Regions from separate parts of the Candidatus Symbiopectobacterium sp. NZEC127 genome, predicted to be linked through region 1. Evidence: predicted binding sites of a transcription regulator. Region 1 holds the regulator's gene; each other region holds the start of a gene.
The links. Region 1 encodes PhoB, which activates phosphate uptake and scavenging genes when phosphate is short. Its sites were predicted from a motif close to CTGTCATAAAACTGNCNNAT; they were not measured.
Positions count from the first base shown of each region.

Region 2: pitA (inorganic phosphate transporter PitA) is a predicted target of PhoB. The motif match lies at 1,595-1,614, and genes of this name have one in related genera.
Region 3: glpT (glycerol-3-phosphate transporter) is a predicted target of PhoB. The motif match lies at 2,394-2,413, and genes of this name have one in related genera.

Region 1 covers NZ_JAGFPG010000004.1:154,807-160,183, reverse strand. The annotation lists gene J5069_RS16435 (PstS family phosphate ABC transporter substrate-binding protein) at 1-101, opposite strand, end outside; gene phoR (phosphate regulon sensor histidine kinase PhoR) at 116-1,438, opposite strand; gene phoB (phosphate response regulator transcription factor PhoB) at 1,505-2,194, opposite strand; gene sbcD (exonuclease subunit SbcD) at 2,469-3,692, shown strand; gene J5069_RS16415 (AAA family ATPase) at 3,689-5,377, shown strand, end outside.
Region 2 covers NZ_JAGFPG010000006.1:87,343-92,719, forward strand. The annotation lists gene J5069_RS19230 (enolase C-terminal domain-like protein) at 1-74, shown strand, start outside; gene J5069_RS19235 (NAD(P)/FAD-dependent oxidoreductase) at 222-1,412, opposite strand; gene pitA (inorganic phosphate transporter PitA) at 1,684-3,186, shown strand; gene uspB (universal stress protein UspB) at 3,280-3,615, opposite strand; gene uspA (universal stress protein UspA) at 4,140-4,574, shown strand; gene gdhA (NADP-specific glutamate dehydrogenase) at 5,015-5,377, shown strand, end outside.
Region 3 covers NZ_JAGFPG010000007.1:85,001-90,377, forward strand. The annotation lists gene pldB (lysophospholipase L2) at 1-39, shown strand, start outside; gene yigL (sugar/pyridoxal phosphate phosphatase YigL) at 91-897, shown strand; gene glpT (glycerol-3-phosphate transporter) at 946-2,295, opposite strand; gene glpA (anaerobic glycerol-3-phosphate dehydrogenase subunit A) at 2,607-4,262, shown strand; gene glpB (glycerol-3-phosphate dehydrogenase subunit GlpB) at 4,252-5,377, shown strand, end outside.

The sequences.
Region 1 (5,377 bases):
TTCCCCGCCAGCATTTGCTCGCTGCGCGCAGTGTGGCTCCAGCCACTGAGTAGCAGCGCAGTACAGAGCAAGAAACCCGAAAAACGCGGGGCTGGCATCATAGGTCAACTGTCCATCAGGCCGAAGGGGTAGTGCTATTCTCCGACAGAGAGGCAGGGACAATCAACCGGTTAGGAAGCGTAAACATAAAACGCGCTCCGGCACCCGGTTCACTGAGGATCTCCAATCGCGAATCATGATGGCTGAGCGCATGCTTGACGATGGCGAGCCCCAACCCGCTGCCGCCCGTTTGGCGCGAACGGGCTTTATCCACGCGGTAAAAACGCTCGGTCAGGCGAGGAATGTGCTCTGCGGCAATACCGGGGCCATTATCGCTGACCTGAAACTGCGCGCCCTGCGTGATTTTTTGCCAGCACACTTCAATGCGCGTGCCTTCCGGCGTGTGATTAACCGCGTTGTACACCAGATTGGAGAAGGCGCTGTGCAACTGCTCTTCATTGCCATAAACGCTCAGCCCATCGTTAATGCGGAACACAATTTCGTGGCGCTCCTGGCTCAGCGTCTGTGCTTCACGTTGCAGGATGCGCAGCATGCGTGGCACATCGACTTTTTCCGCCAGATTGATCGGCGCTGCCGCTTCGATTTTCGATAACGTGAGCAACTGTTTCACCAGCCCATCCATACGCCGCGTCTGTTCCTGCATGGTAGAGAGCGCTTTGTTACGCAGCGGGCTATCCAGCGAGTCGTCCTGCATCATCTCCAGATAGCCTTGCAGCACGGTGAGCGGAGTGCGTAATTCATGGCTGACGTTGGCAAAGAAATTGCGCCGCGCGCCTTCCAATTGGTGCATTTGGGTGATGTCGCGCACCACCATCAACAATTGCCCTTCCGAGTAAGGCATAACGCGGAATTCGACATGGTGTGAATTGATCAGTTGCAGGGTCAAGGCGCGGGTGAAATCCTGCTGGCGCATGTATTGCGTGAACTCGGGATAGCGCAGCAAATTGAGGATATTCTGGCCGTTATCTTCCGGCCAACGCAGGCTGAGCAAATGCTGCGACAGGCCGTTGCACCAGATGATGGTGCCCTCCTCGGTGGTGATCACCACACCGTCGGGCAGCGACTCGGCACCGCTGCGAAATCGTTTGATCAGCAAGGCCAGCTCGCGCCGCCGCCGCCGATTACGCAGTTGCATTTGATACAGCCCGTAAAACAGCGGCTCCCAACTCCAGCGCCCGGGCGGCGGCGTCATGCTGCGATCGACCCACAGCCAATAGGAGAGTTTAAGCTGGTTGTAATAGTTCCAGCCAAGCACCACCAACACAGCCACCAGCATAAACCAGGGCAGGTAGCCGAAAATCAGGCCCAACAACAGGGCGGGCAAGCAAAAAAAAGCCAGCTCCAATGCCAGCTTTTTCCACGAAAGACGTTCTAACACGTTAAAAATTCTCCGCTTTGGCGGTATTCAGCCACGATGTCGCGCACGCTATGGCTAACGCACACATCAATAACGCGTAGAAAAACGGTACCCCGTTCCCCGGACCGTTTGCACCATTTTATCGTGTCCGCTGGTTTCCAGCGCCTTGCGCAAGCGACGAATATGCACGTCCACAGTACGATCCTCAACATAAACGTTAGTTCCCCAAACGTTATTGAGCAACTGCTCGCGACTGTAAACACGCTCAGCGTGCGTCATAAAGAAATGCAGCAGCTTGAATTCGGTCGGTCCCATCTCCAGCGCGTGCTGTTCTGTGGTGACGCGATGAGAGGTGGGGTCCAGACTCAACCCCCGCATTTCAATCACTTCTTCCACCGCCATCGGTGAAATGCGGCGCATTACCGCCTTGATACGTGCTACCAGCTCTTTGGGCGAAAACGGCTTGGTGATGTAATCATCCGCGCCAACCTCAAGCCCGCGCACGCGATCTTCCTCTTCGCCGCGCGCCGTCAGCATCATGACCGGAATATCCCGCGTCAGCGCTTCGCGCTTCATGTGCTTGATAAACTGCAACCCCGAGCCACCTGGCAGCATCCAGTCCAGCAGCACCAGATCCGGATAGGGTTCGGACAAACGCGTCACTGCGCTGTCATAATCTTCCGCTTCAACGGACTGATAGCCGTTTTGCTCTAACACGAAGCACACCATTTCACGAATCGGCGCTTCATCCTCTACGACCAGTATGCGTCTTGCCATTGTTCATCCTGCCGTTAGTCAGCGTATGAAACGCGTCAACAATAACGAAATATCACGATTGCCCACTTTACCTAAACAACAGGCGCCTGAGTGGCTCATCTTCTGCGGGCGAAAGCAGTATGCGTCAGTTTTATGACAGATTTATGAAAATCAACGCTGAAGGTAACACCCTGTTTAGCGGTTGTTTCCAAAATTTTCGCGGCGATAACGACAGCCACCGCCCACACTGCTTATAATCGCCCTACAGTAGATAGCACGTCTAACAGGAAACGCCATGCGTATCATTCACACCGCAGACTGGCATCTGGGCCAATATTTTTATACTAAAAGTCGCGCACCGGAGCATCAAGCGTTTCTCGACTGGCTCATCGAGCAGATAACCGAACATCAGGTCGATGCGCTGATTGTGGCGGGTGATATTTTTGATAACGGTTCGCCGCCCAGCTATGCGCGCGAAATGCTCAACCGGTTTGTGGTGGCATTGCGCCCCACCGGATGCCAGTTGGTGTTGCTGGCCGGCAACCACGATGCAGTGGCGACCCTGAATGAATCGCGCGATCTGCTGGCGTGCCTTAATACCCGTGTTATCGCCAACGCCGCCGAGGATGTGACGCAGCAGGTATTGGCACTCAATACCCGCCAAGGCGCGCCCGGCGCGATGCTGTGCGCCATTCCTTTTCTGCGTCCGCGCGACATCCTGCGCAGCCTGGCGGGTCAATCCGGCGAGGAAAAACAGCTCGCCTTGCAAGACGCCATCAGCGGACACTATGCGCAATGCTACCAGTACGCCTGCGATTTACGCGACACGCTGGCATTGCCCCTGCCGATTATCGCCACCGGACACCTGACCACCGTTGGGGTTACCGCCTCGGAAGCGGTGCGCGAGATCTACATCGGCTCGCTCGATGCCTACCCGGTGCAGGCTTTTCCGCCTGCCGACTATATCGCCCTTGGGCATATCCACCGCCCGCAGCGCGTGGGACACAGCGAGCATATCCGTTACAGCGGCTCACCGATTGCTCTGAGTTTTGATGAGCTTGGCAGTGAAAAATCGGTCGCGTTGATCGACTTCCCGCCAAGTGCGCCCCCGGAGATAACGCTGCTGCCCGTTCCCGTGACGCAACCGATGCGCCTCATCAAAGGCAATCTGACGGAAATAGAGCAGCAGTTGCACAGCCTCCCCGCTCCCGAAACCGGGCAGCGTATCTGGCTGGACATCGAGATCGCCACCGACACCTACCTCAGCGACATGCAGCAGCGCATACAGCAGCTAACGCACACATTACCCGTCGACGTGTTGCTGTTGCGGCGCAACCGTGAGCAGCGCTTGCAGGCCATTGCGCGCGAAAAGAAAGAGACGCTGGACGAATTATCTCCACAGGACGTTTTCGAACGCAAACTGGCGCTGACCGATATGGCGCAAGAACAACAAGCGCGGTTACGCCCGCTGTTTGATGAAATGGTCCGAGACGTCACCGAAGGAGCGCCGCAAGCATGAAAATCCTGAGCTTACGGTTAAAAAACCTCAACTCGCTCAAAGGTGAATGGAAGATTGATTTTACGCAGGAGCCGTTTGCCAGCAACGGGCTGTTTGCCATCACCGGCCCAACCGGCGCGGGTAAAACCACGCTGCTGGATGCCATCTGTCTGGCGCTGTATCACCAGACGCCGCGACTGAATACGCTCTCCGCCACGCAGAACGAACTGATGACGCGTAACACCGCCGACTGTCTGGCCGAGGTGGAATTTGAGGTCAAAGGCGTCGGCTATCGTGCGTTTTGGAGCCAACGCCGCGCCAAAGATGCGGCGGATGGCAACCTGCAAACCCCGAAAGCCGAACTGGCGCTGATCGAAGACGGCAAGATCCTCACGCAAAAACTGTCCGAAAAGCTGGCTTACACCGTCCGTATTACCGGGCTGGACTTTGAGCGTTTTACCCGATCGATGATGCTCTCACAGGGGCAATTTGCCGCCTTTCTCAACGCCGAACAGAACAAACGCGCAGAACTGCTGGAAGAGCTGACCGGTACGGTGATCTATGGCGAGATCTCCAGCCGCATCTATGAGCGGCATAAAGCCGTAAAGCTGGCATTGGATGCGCTACAAGCACGCGCGTCGGCTATCGCACTGTTGGATGACGGCGAGCGACAAAGCGTATTGGCAGCATTGACGCAGCTACAGCAGGAAGAACAAGGGTTACGGGAAAAACGTGAGCAAGCGCTGACACACCAGCAATGGCTGGCGCAAGAGCGGCATTTGCAACAAGACTTGCGCCACAAGCAGCAGCAAGCCGAGGCGGCCGAGCAGGCGCAACGTGACGCCGAGCCCGATCGATTACGTCTGGAACGTGACGAGCCCGCCGAAAAATTGCGTCCCTTGCTGCGAGAGCGCGAGCGTACTCAATTGGCACGGGTTGCTGCGCAAACGCGGGAAACCGAGTTAGCCCAGCAGCACACCGTCAGCCAGACCGCACATCAGCAGCAACAGCAGTTGTTCCTGCAAGCGCAACAGGCACAGCAGCAACACAGTGCCGCACGCCAGCAGGAAGAAACGCTGATCGAGCAACACGTCATACCGCTCGATCAGCACATAGCCCGTCAAGGGGAGCGCTGCGCCCAGCATCTCTCTGCGTTGACCCAAACGCAAACGCAGCGCGAGAACGAGCAGCAGCAACTGGCCGAGTTGCTTCGCCAGCGCGATACCTTGCAAACCCAGCGTGAAACCCGACTCCACTACCAGCAGCAGCATCCCCATCACCGTCACTGGAGCGAACAGCTCGGCGCGTGGCGTGCAGCATTCCAGGAACAGCAGCGCCTTTCTGGGGAGCTGGCTGCGGTGGATACGCAGCAACAGCGCCTGACCCACGATGAACAACAGATGGCGCGTCAGCAGGTGGAGTTGAATGAACAACGAAGCGCACAACAGCAGCGCTACGACGCCTTGCAGCACCAGTGCGAGCAGCAGCAACAGGTGTGGCAACAGGCAGAAACCGCGAATCCGATTGCCGGTTTGCGTGAGCGTTACGCGGCGCACCAGCATGCACGACAAGCGCGACGCCAGCTTGGGGAATTGACACAAGCACTCAGCAACCTGCGTCAACAGCAGCAAAATAGCGCCAGCAAATGGCTCGCGCTGGACCAACGTTTCCAGACCGACACGCAGAGCAACAACGCACAGCGCGCC
Region 2 (5,377 bases), on a different contig from region 1:
AATATCCCTGTGAGGGGGGCATCCCATCCTGGACGATGGCGCGTACGCCAGACGGCACAGCCTCTCGTCCATGAGGTGACACACTCGGTGCGATACCGTTAATGCGCATCTCCGGCATCAACGGGGTTAACAATACGTCCGGCCTTAGGCCGGGCTTTTGGGAAATGGGATAGGGCGATTCATTGTGTTTGCAAAACTTGTGTCCACTTTACTATCCCAAATCAGCGTGTTAACGCCTGCGCGCACGCCCAGGCGGAACTCCATGCCCACTGGAAGTTATAGCCTCCCAGCCAGCCGGTAACGTCCACCACTTCGCCGATAAAATAGAGGCCCGGTACTTTACTGGCTTCAAGGGTTTTTGACGATAACTCACGCGTATCCACTCCGCCCATCGTGACTTCTGCGGTGCGATAGCCTTCCGTACCGTTGGGCTGCACCTGCCAGGCGTGCAGATTTTCCGTGAGCGCGGCTGTCTGGGGGGATTGTAGTTGCTTAAGTGACACCTCGGGCACCAATCCCAACGTTTGCAGACACTCGACCAGGCGTTTCGGCAGCCACAGCGCCAGCGTATTTTTCAGGCTCTGATTGGGGTGCGCCGCACGTTGCTCGGCAAGCAGCGCGTTAAGATCGTGCTGTGGCAACAGATTGATCGTCACCCTTTCGCCCGGTAGCCAATAGCTCGAGAGTTGCAGGATGGCCGGGCCTGAAAGGCCGCGATGGGTAAACAGCAGGCTCTCTTTAAAGCTGACACCGTTTTTCGCCGTCACCACCACGGGCACGGAAACGCCAGACAGGGTCTGTATCTGCTCCAACAGCGGTTTATGCAGCGTAAACGGTACCAGCGCTGCGCGTGTGGGCAGTACCTTAAGGCCAAACTGCTGTGCGACCTGATAACCGAAGGGGGATGCGCCTAGCCCCGGCATGGAAAGTCCGCCGCTGGCAATCACCACCTGTGGAACGATCACTGTGCCATTGGCAAAGGTGAGGGTGAACGCTGAGCCCGTCCGTTCAATACTCTGGAGTTCACTGCGTAGACGAAACTGTACGTTGCCGAGTTCACATTCGCGCATCAGCATATCCACAATCTGCTGCGCGCTGTCATCACAGAACAGCTGCCCAAGGGTCTTCTCGTGGTAAGCAATACTGTGTCGATTGACCAGATCGATAAAATCCCACTGGGTGTAACGCGCCAGTGCGGATTTGCAAAAATGCGGATTTTCAGACAAATAAGCAGCTGGCTCGGCGTACATATTGGTGAAGTTGCAGCGGCCGCCGCCCGACATCAATATCTTGCGACCCGGTTTTTTGCCGTTATCCACCAGCAGAACGCGCAGTCCGCGTTGTCCGGCCTGCGCGGCACAAAACAGACCGGCAGCACCTGCACCCACAATGACAACATCAAACGATTCCACAGTGCGCTCTCCTAGCAAGGGCAACCTAAAAAGTAAGCATTTTCCCGATAATAACCGGGCGGCTGATTGTAGTGTCAGGTGCGAATGGATGCCAGCGTAACAAAATGTATATTTATACAAGAATATGTATTTTTTTGATTTTATTAAGATAAATCTGACCAATAGCCGAATTGGTCATCTTTTCGTCAAAAAAAAGTCATATTTTCCTTTTCCCGTTTAGGCTTGTCGCAGATAATGCGCCGCGTTCATGACCACAAATGGCCTAACGCTTATGCTACATTTATTTACCGGGGTTGATTTTCATACCGGTCTGATGCTGATTTTGGCACTGGTATTTGTTCTGTTCTATGAAGCCATTAACGGCTTTCACGATACGGCGAATGCTGTTGCCACCGTTATATATACGCGCGCAATGCGGGCGGAATATGCGGTTGTCATGGCCGGACTGTTTAACTTTTTCGGCGTGATGCTAGGCGGGTTGAGCGTGGCGTATGCCATCGTGCATTTGCTGCCTACTGATTTGCTGCTTAACGTCAGTTCTGCGCACGGCCTGGCCATGGTGTTTTCCATGCTGCTGGCGGCGATTATCTGGAACCTGGGCACCTGGTACTTTGGTTTACCGGCCTCCAGCTCTCACACCTTGATTGGTTCTATCATCGGGATTGGTTTAACCAACGCCCTGCTCACCGACACGTCCGTCGTGGATGCGCTCAACGTTCCCAAAATGATCAGCATCTTCCTGTCACTGATTCTGTCTCCGATTGTGGGGATGGTGGTCGCAGGCTTGGTGTTGTTTGTGCTGTTGCGCTTTTGGAATAGCAACAAGAAACGTAAACGTGTTCACCTCACGCCTGCCGATCGTGAAAAGCTGGATGGCAAACGTAAGCCGCCGTTCTGGACGCGTACAGCGCTGATTATCTCCGCTATCGGCGTTAGCTTCTCCCACGGCGCTAACGACGGTCAGAAAGGTATCGGCCTGATCATGCTGGTGCTGATTGGCGTTGCGCCTGCCGGCTTTGTCGTCAACATGAGCGCTTCCGGCTATGAGATCAGTCGCACGCGTGATGCGGTCGTCAACTTGCAGGAGTTCTATCAACAGCACGGCGATGCGCTCACACACGTCATCGACCTCTCTACGCCGGTACCGGCGACAGAAACGGTGTTGCCTGCTAATGGCGTGAAAGAGTTCCACTGCGACAGTTCTCGCGTCATGATCGCCATTGAGCGTTCACTGGGTCTGCTGAATAACCTGAAGAGTTATGACCAGTTGAATGCTGAGGATCGCGGTCGCGTGCGCCGTTTGCTGATGTGCATTGCGGATACCATGGACAAGGTAGCGAAGCTGCCGGAAACCACGTCGGAAGACCGACGCTATCTGAACAATCTGCGTCAAGATATGCTGAAAACCGTTGAGTACGCGCCGTTATGGATTATCGTTGCTGTCGCATTGGCGCTCTCTCTGGGCACCATGGTGGGCTGGCGTCGCGTCGCGGTGACTATCGGTGAGAAGATCGGTAAACGTGGCATGACCTACGCGCAAGGGGTGTCTGCGCAGGTAACAGCGGCGTTGTCGATTGGTGTGGCGAGCTATACCGGTATGCCGGTGTCCACCACCCACGTTCTCTCCTCGGCGGTCGCGGGCACCATGATCGTTGATGGCGGCGGCGTACAGGGCAAAACGGTTAAGAACATCCTGCTGGCCTGGGTGTTTACGCTGCCGGTTTCTCTGGTGATGTCAGGCGTGCTCTATTGGTTGGCGCTGAAACTGATTTAATCCGTCAGGGTTGAAACCGCACGTAATAAAAAGGCGATTCGAGAGAATCGCCTTTTATCTTTGTTGGTTACACATTGTTAAATACCCAATCGATCAATACCACATCAACATGGACACCAGACTCACCAGAATGAGTCCGCACAGTGCGGAGGTCAGCATAAACTGGCCTCGTACTCGCTCACAGCGGCGCATAAACTCCTCATCGTGGTGTTCCAGATAGCGTTGTGCGTAAATGTAGCGAACCAGACGAATCTGCTTACTGGGTTGTCCGTGGGAAGTGAAAAACCCCCCGCCATCCACATACTGGTACAACAGCGGGTCGCAATCGCGCAGGATCATCAGCAGTACGCGCAAAGAGGAATAATAGCGCGCCATGTTGATGACACAGACGATGCATAAGGCCCAGAAAAGCGCAAATGTACTGATCATGCTCCCCTCCCGGATAATGTTATTCGTCAGAACGAGGATGTGGTGAACATCCTACGGCGTTTCTGCGAATCGTTTTGCCACACGTTCATTACGCGATTTTATAGAGGCTCAGCAACCGAATGGCACGTTGATATCCCCCTCATTGTTATTGTAGAAGAGGAAAACAGATTTTTGCCACAGAGTGACCAATATCAAATAATTTTGACAATTTTCTCTACTCTTTTTCTCGGTTTTGCAGTGGATCGTTGGTAATCCGGGCGAGATAAGGAGCCGTTTCTACTACACTTATCAATGAGTACGAGAATTTTACGGTCAGATCGCCGTTGATGTGAGCTGCTATTCCGTCAACGCGCCAGCGCTGTGCGGGGCATCTCGCAGAATGAGGTAAATATGTGGCGGTGTGATCTGCTGAACATAACGAAAATCGGCAGGGGTGGTATTCTATAGCCAAGCCGTTAAGTATCAGATTAGCAGGCGGAAAAATCTGCTGAACCATTAATGTGCCTTTACGGAAGGAGCTTATTATGGCTTATAAACATATCCTGATTGCTGTTGACCTTTCTCCAGAAAGTAAAGTGTTAGTGGAAAAGGCGGTCTCGATGGCAAGGCCGTACAATGCCAAAGTCTCGTTGATTCATGTCGACGTCAATTACTCCGATCTCTACACCGGCCTGATCGACGTAAATCTGGGCGACATGCAGCAGCGTATTTCTGAAGAAACGCAAAACGCGTTGACCGATCTCTCTAAAAACGCCGGTTATCCGATTACGGAAACCCTGAGCGGCAGCGGCGATTTGGGGCAGGTATTGGTGGATGCCATCAAGAAATATGATGCGGACCTGGTGTTATGCGGGCACCATCAGGACTTCTGGAGCAAGCTGATGTCCTCTGCGCGTCAACTGATCAACACTGTGCATGTGGACATGTTGATCGTTCCGCTGCGTGATGACGAAGAGTAACCTCTTCGTTCTCTTCCTATCCCCGGCCTTAAGCCGGGGATAGTTTTGGCAGGTGCATTTTTTTGCACATTGACCGATTTTTTAGTCGATCGCATTTTTTTACCTTCCCTCTGTTAATCGCCTTTTTGTGCACTGAATTGCACTTTCTTTTGTTATATAACAGAAACTTATGACAAACTTTTATCATTTTTTATGCGAAGTTAAGTGCCTATCTCATTGGTTTTTAAGCATATAAGGCGTTAAAAAACGCTTGCTTGAATATCCACCAGCAGTGCTATAGTCGAAGCGGCACAACATCATTCAACCGCGATCCCACAGGCTTTTAACGTGCATAACTCTCACCGTTTTCACGCGGCCAGGCATTTTGCTGCGCGTGAAAGGGTGCGGGATAAAAAAAGCACAGTCCACCGGACGCTTTCTCTTTTTTGCAGGAGTTGGTAATGGCTCAATTAGTCTCTCTGGAAAGTTTTCTCAATCAGGTTCAACAGCGCGACCCGCATCAGCCGGAGTTTGCTCAGGCGGTCAGGGAAGTTTTCTCTACCCTGTGGCCGTTTCTGGAACAGAATCCGCGCTATGCAGAGCAAAGTCTGCTGGAACGTCTGGTGGAGCCAGAGCGTGTTATTCAGTTTCGCGTTGCCTGGACCGATGACAAAGGTCAGGTGCAGGTAAACCGCGCCTGGCGCGTGCAGTTCAGTTCCGCCATTGGTCCGTATAAAGGCGGGATGCGTTTCCACCCTTCGGTGAACCTCTCCATCCTTAAATTCCTCGGTTTCGAGCAAACCTTTAAAAACTCGCTGACCACG
Region 3 (5,377 bases), on a different contig from region 1:
TTTACCCATATTCTCAATCATTTTGCACAATATCCGTAAATGTTGCGGCCGACGCCGCGCCATGTCCCTTAGAGGTGAGAGTTCACTGTTATGTATCACGTCGTTGCTTCCGATTTAGATGGCACGCTGCTGTCGCCAGACCACACGCTGTCTCCGTTCGCCAAAGAAACCCTGAAACTGCTGACTGCACAGGGCATCCACTTTGTGTTTGCTACCGGGCGGCATCATCTGGATGTGGCGCAGATTCGTGACGGGCTGGGCATCAGTGCCTTTATGATTACCTCTAACGGCGCGCGCGTGCACAACACGCAGGGCGAGCTGATCTTCAGCCACAATCTGGATCAGGATATTGCGCACGATCTCTACGGCATGGTGTACCGCAACCCGGAGATGCTGACGCACGTCTACCGCGATGATGAATGGTTTATGAGTCGCTCCCGTCCGGAAGAGGAACGCTTTTTTCAGGAGTCGGTGTTCAAATACAAGCTGTTTGAACCGGGTCTGCTCGGCACTGACGGCGTAAGCAAAGTGTTCTTTACCTGTGACAGCCATGAGAAGCTGCTGCCGTTGGAAGAGGCGATCAATGCGCGCTGGGGCGATCGGGTTAACGTGAGCTTTTCCACGCTGAGCTGTCTGGAAGTGATGGCCGGCGGCGTATCCAAAGGTCATGCGTTGGAACACGTAGCGAAACTGATGGGGCATACCCTGACATCGTGCATTGCGTTTGGCGATGGGATGAATGATTTTGAAATGCTGTCGATGGCCGGTAAAGGGTGCATTATGCGCAACGCGCATCAGCGTCTGAAAGATTTACTGCCGCAGTTGGAGGTCATTGGCAGCAACGCAGACGATGCGGTGGCGCACGAGTTGCGCCGTTTGTTTCTCTCTGCGGTGTAACGGTGTTGCTGGCGGCCAAGGCCGCCAGCAGACAGAAGGCGCTCGCGATTAGGCGCGTTTCTCCATTTCTGCCTTATGTTTCTTCTCATTGATCATGGTGATAAACAGCAGTACCACCGCCATGACGCTGCCGCCGATCATCACCATAAAGCCGCCGTCCCAACCGAAGAAGTCAACGGTATAACCGACGATGGCGCTGGCCGCAACGGAGCCGCCGAGGTAACCGAACAGGCCGGTAAAGCCCGCTGCCGTACCCGCCGCTTTTTTCGGTGCCAGTTCCAGCGCGTGCAGGCCGATCAGCATAACAGGGCCGTAGATCAGGAAGCCGATAACAATCATGCAGGCCATATCGACGCCTGGATTGCCCGCCGGGTTCAGCCAGTAAACCACGGTCGCGATAGTGACCAGCGTCATAAAGAATACCCCGGTGGCACCACGGTTGCCTTTGAACACCTTGTCAGACATCCAACCGCACAGCAGCGTGCCGGGGATCCCCGCATATTCGTACAAGAAGTACGCCCAGGAGGACTTGTCCAGCGCGAAGTGCTTCACTTCTCTCAGGTAGGTCGGCGACCAGTCGAGAATACCGTAACGCAGCAGGTAGACGAACACGTTGGCAATCGCGATATACCACAGCAGCTTGTTCGGGAACACATACTGCATGAAGATCTCTTTTGCCGTCAGTTCCTTCTCTGAGGTTTCGGTGTAATCCACCGGGTAGTCATTTTTATACTCTTCAATCGGGGGCAGGCCGCAGGATTGCGGGGTGTCGCGCATCATCACGAAGGCAAACACCGCAATCAGGATCGCACCAAACGCCGGCATGTAGAGTGCCGCTCTCCAGTCATGGAACCAGGCCATCCCCAGCAGGAACAGCAGCGGCGGGATCCCGCCACCCACGTTGTGGGCACAGTTCCAGACCGAAACAATACCGCCGCGCTCTTTCTGCGACCACCAGTGCACCATGGTACGTCCGCACGGCGGCCACCCCATGCCCTGGAACCAGCCGCACAGGAACAGCAGTACAAACATGACGGCGATGCTCGACGTTGCCCAAGGCACAAAGCCCATAAACAGCATCACTGCCGCCGCCAGAATCAACCCTGCGGGCAAGAATACGCGCGGGTTGGAACGGTCGGAGATGGAGCCCATGATAAATTTGGAAAAACCATAGGCGATAGAAATCCCTGATAACGCAAAGCCAAGGTCGCCGCGAGAGAACCCCTGTTCAATCAGGTACGGCATGGCTAATGCGAAGTTTTTTCTGACCAGATAGTAAGCGGCATAACCGAAAAAGATCCCAAAAAAAATCTGCCAGCGCAGACGACGGTATAACGGATCGACCCGATCGTCGCTCACTCTGGGCTGGTGCTGGGCGGGCTTAAAAATACTCAGCATAACGTTCTCCAATACGCTTAAAAGCGATAATTATTTTGTGCTAAATCGCGCGTATGGTAGCGAAATGGCGCAGGGTTTCAATGTGAGCCACCGCTAAAATGTTACATTTTTATGACGGTCGTGCAATTATTGTGCTTTGCTTAACAAAATGCTCCCCTATAGACCTCATATTGGTGTGACTTTTATCGCGAAACGATTACATATCCGGTTCGTTATTTTCGTTTTTTGCTCGAATTTGCTCTTTATCAATCATTTTTTTCCTTTTCTGTGTCTGAATACCCTTAATGAAGATCCGGAAAGGTGACACCATCATGGAAAACAGCACGGCCTACCGCGAAACCGACGTTATCGTGATTGGCGGCGGCGCGACGGGCGCGGGAACCTTGCGCGACCTGGCACTCAGGGGACTGCGTTGCCTGTTGCTGGAGCGCTTTGACATTGCGACAGGCGCAACCGGTCGTAACCACGGGTTGTTGCACAGCGGTTCGCGCTATGCGGTAACCGACAGTGAATCCGCGCGCGAATGCATTGAAGAAAACCAGATTTTACGCCGTATCGCCCGCCACTGCGTGGAGCCAACCGACGGCCTGTTCCTGACGCTGCCCGAAGACGATCTGGCCTATCAATCCCAGTTTATCGCGGCCTGTCAGCAGGCGGGTATCAATGCGCAGGCGATTGATCCGCAAGAAGCGCTGCGCCTTGAACCTGCTGCCAACCCGCAGCTTATTGGCGCGGTACGCGTGCCGGACGGCACCGTTGATCCATTTCGCCTTACCACCGCCAATATGGTCGATGCCTGCGAACACGGGGCGGAAGTATTGACCTATCACGAAGTGCTGGGACTGATACGTCAGGGCGATCGTGTTACCGGTGTGCGCGTTTTCGACCATAAACAACAACGCACTCTCGATCTCTATGCGCAAGTGGTGATCAACGCCGCTGGCATCTGGGGACAGCGCATTGCCGAATATGCGGATCTGCGCGTGCGCATGTTCCCTGCCAAAGGCGCACTGCTGATTTTGGGCCACCGTATCAACAATATGGTGATTAACCGCTGCCGTAAGCCTGCCGATGCCGACATTTTGGTGCCGGGTGACACCATTTCACTGATCGGCACCACCTCAACCCGCGTGGACTATGACCAGATAGACAACATGTCCGTCACGCCGCAAGAAGTAGAGATCCTGATGCGTGAAGGGGCGAAACTGGCTCCGGCGATGGCGCAGACGCGTATTTTGCGCGCCTATGCGGGCGTGCGCCCGCTTGTCGCCAGCGATGACGATCCGAGCGGGCGCAGCGTGAGTCGCGGTATCGTGCTGCTTGACCATGCCAGCCGCGACGGGCTGGAAGGATTTGTCACCATTACCGGCGGCAAGTTGATGACGTACCGCCTGATGGCGGAGTGGGTCACCGACAAGGTGTGTGAAAAGCTGGGGCACAGCGCACGCTGCACCACGGCGGAACGGCCACTGCCCGGCTCCGCCAACGCGTCTACTGAGCAACCGGCTGCCGCAACCTCAGGTACGCGCGCGTTTTCTGCGCCGCTGCGCGGCTCCGCGATTTACCGCCATGGCGACCGTGCCGCGCGCGTGTTGTCCGGCGAGTATGCCGACAGCAGTCTGGTGTGTGAATGCGAAGCGGTGACCGCGGGTGAAGTTCGCTATGCGGTGGAAGCGCTCAAGGTCAACAACCTGATCGATCTGCGGCGGCGTACCCGCATCGGGATGGGGACCTGTCAGGGCGAGCTCTGCGCGTGCCGTGCCGCCGGATTGCTGTGCAAGCTGGGGCAATCGACACCGCCGCAGGCGTTGGCGCAGTTGAGTCAGTTTTTAAACGAGCGCTGGAAAGGCGTTCGCCCCATTGCATGGGGTAACGCACTGCGTGAAAGCGAATTCACCAGTTGGGTATATCAGGGCTTGTGTGGGCTGAGTATTGAGGATCAGCAGGAGGAACAACATGCGGTATGACGTCGTCATTATCGGTGGCGGGTTAGCCGGGCTCACCTGCGGTATTCGTTTGGCGGAGCAAGGAAAACATTGCGCCATTGTCAGTTCAGGGCAAAGCGCCCTGCATTTTTCTTCGGGATCGCTGGATCTGTTGTCCTTTCTGCCGGATGGCGAGCCGGTTCATCATCCGCTTGAGGCGCTGTCAGCGCTGGCAAGTCAGGCTCCCGAGCATCCCTATTCCCTGATGGGTGAAACCGCCGTACGCCGTTGGGTGCCAGAAGCAGAAGCCTTGCTGGCGCGCTGTGGCGCGACCATGACGGGCAGCCATCAGCAGAACCATCTGCGCTTGACGCCGCTCGGCAAATATCGCCCGTGCTGGCTGAGTCCACCGGAAATTGTCACGCGTGAGCAGGGCAAACCGCTGGCGTGGCGCGCCCCGCTGATTGTGGGCATAGACGGCTTTCTGGATTTCCAGGCCTCTATTGTGGCAGATGCGCTGCAAGCGCAGGGCATTGCGGCAAAGAGTGCCGATTTACGCCTGCCCGCGTTGGATCGTCTGCGCGGTAACCCCAGCGAATTCCGTGCGGTAAATATCGCTCGCGTGCTGGATTTGCCGGAAAACGCCAGCGCATTGCTGGCGGAGTTGACGCGGCTGAGCACACAACACGATGCCGTCATTTTGCCTGCTTGCCTGGGATTGGATACGCCGGATGCCGTGGCGATGCTGCAAAATGCCTTGGGCAAACCCGTAGGTCTGCTGCCAACGCTCCCGCCGTCGTTACCGGGCGTGCGCTTGCATCAGGCGATGGTACGCCGTTTCCGCCAATTGGGCGGTATGGTGATGCCGGGCGATAAAGTCGAGCGTGCCGTTCTGGGAGCAACAGAAAAGGCGCTCTATACCCGTAATCACGTCGATATTCCGCTGCGGGCTCAGCAGGTGGTGCTTGCCAGCGGCAGCTTCTTTAACAACGGGCTGGTGGCAGAGTTTGATCGGGTTGTGGAGCCGGTATTTGGTCTTGATGTGCACTATGCCGCAGATCGTAGCGACTGGAGTCGGGAGCAGGTGCTGGCACCTCAGCCGTATCGCCTGTTCGGTGTGAAAACCGACGAGACGCTGCGCCCGCGTATCAACGGCG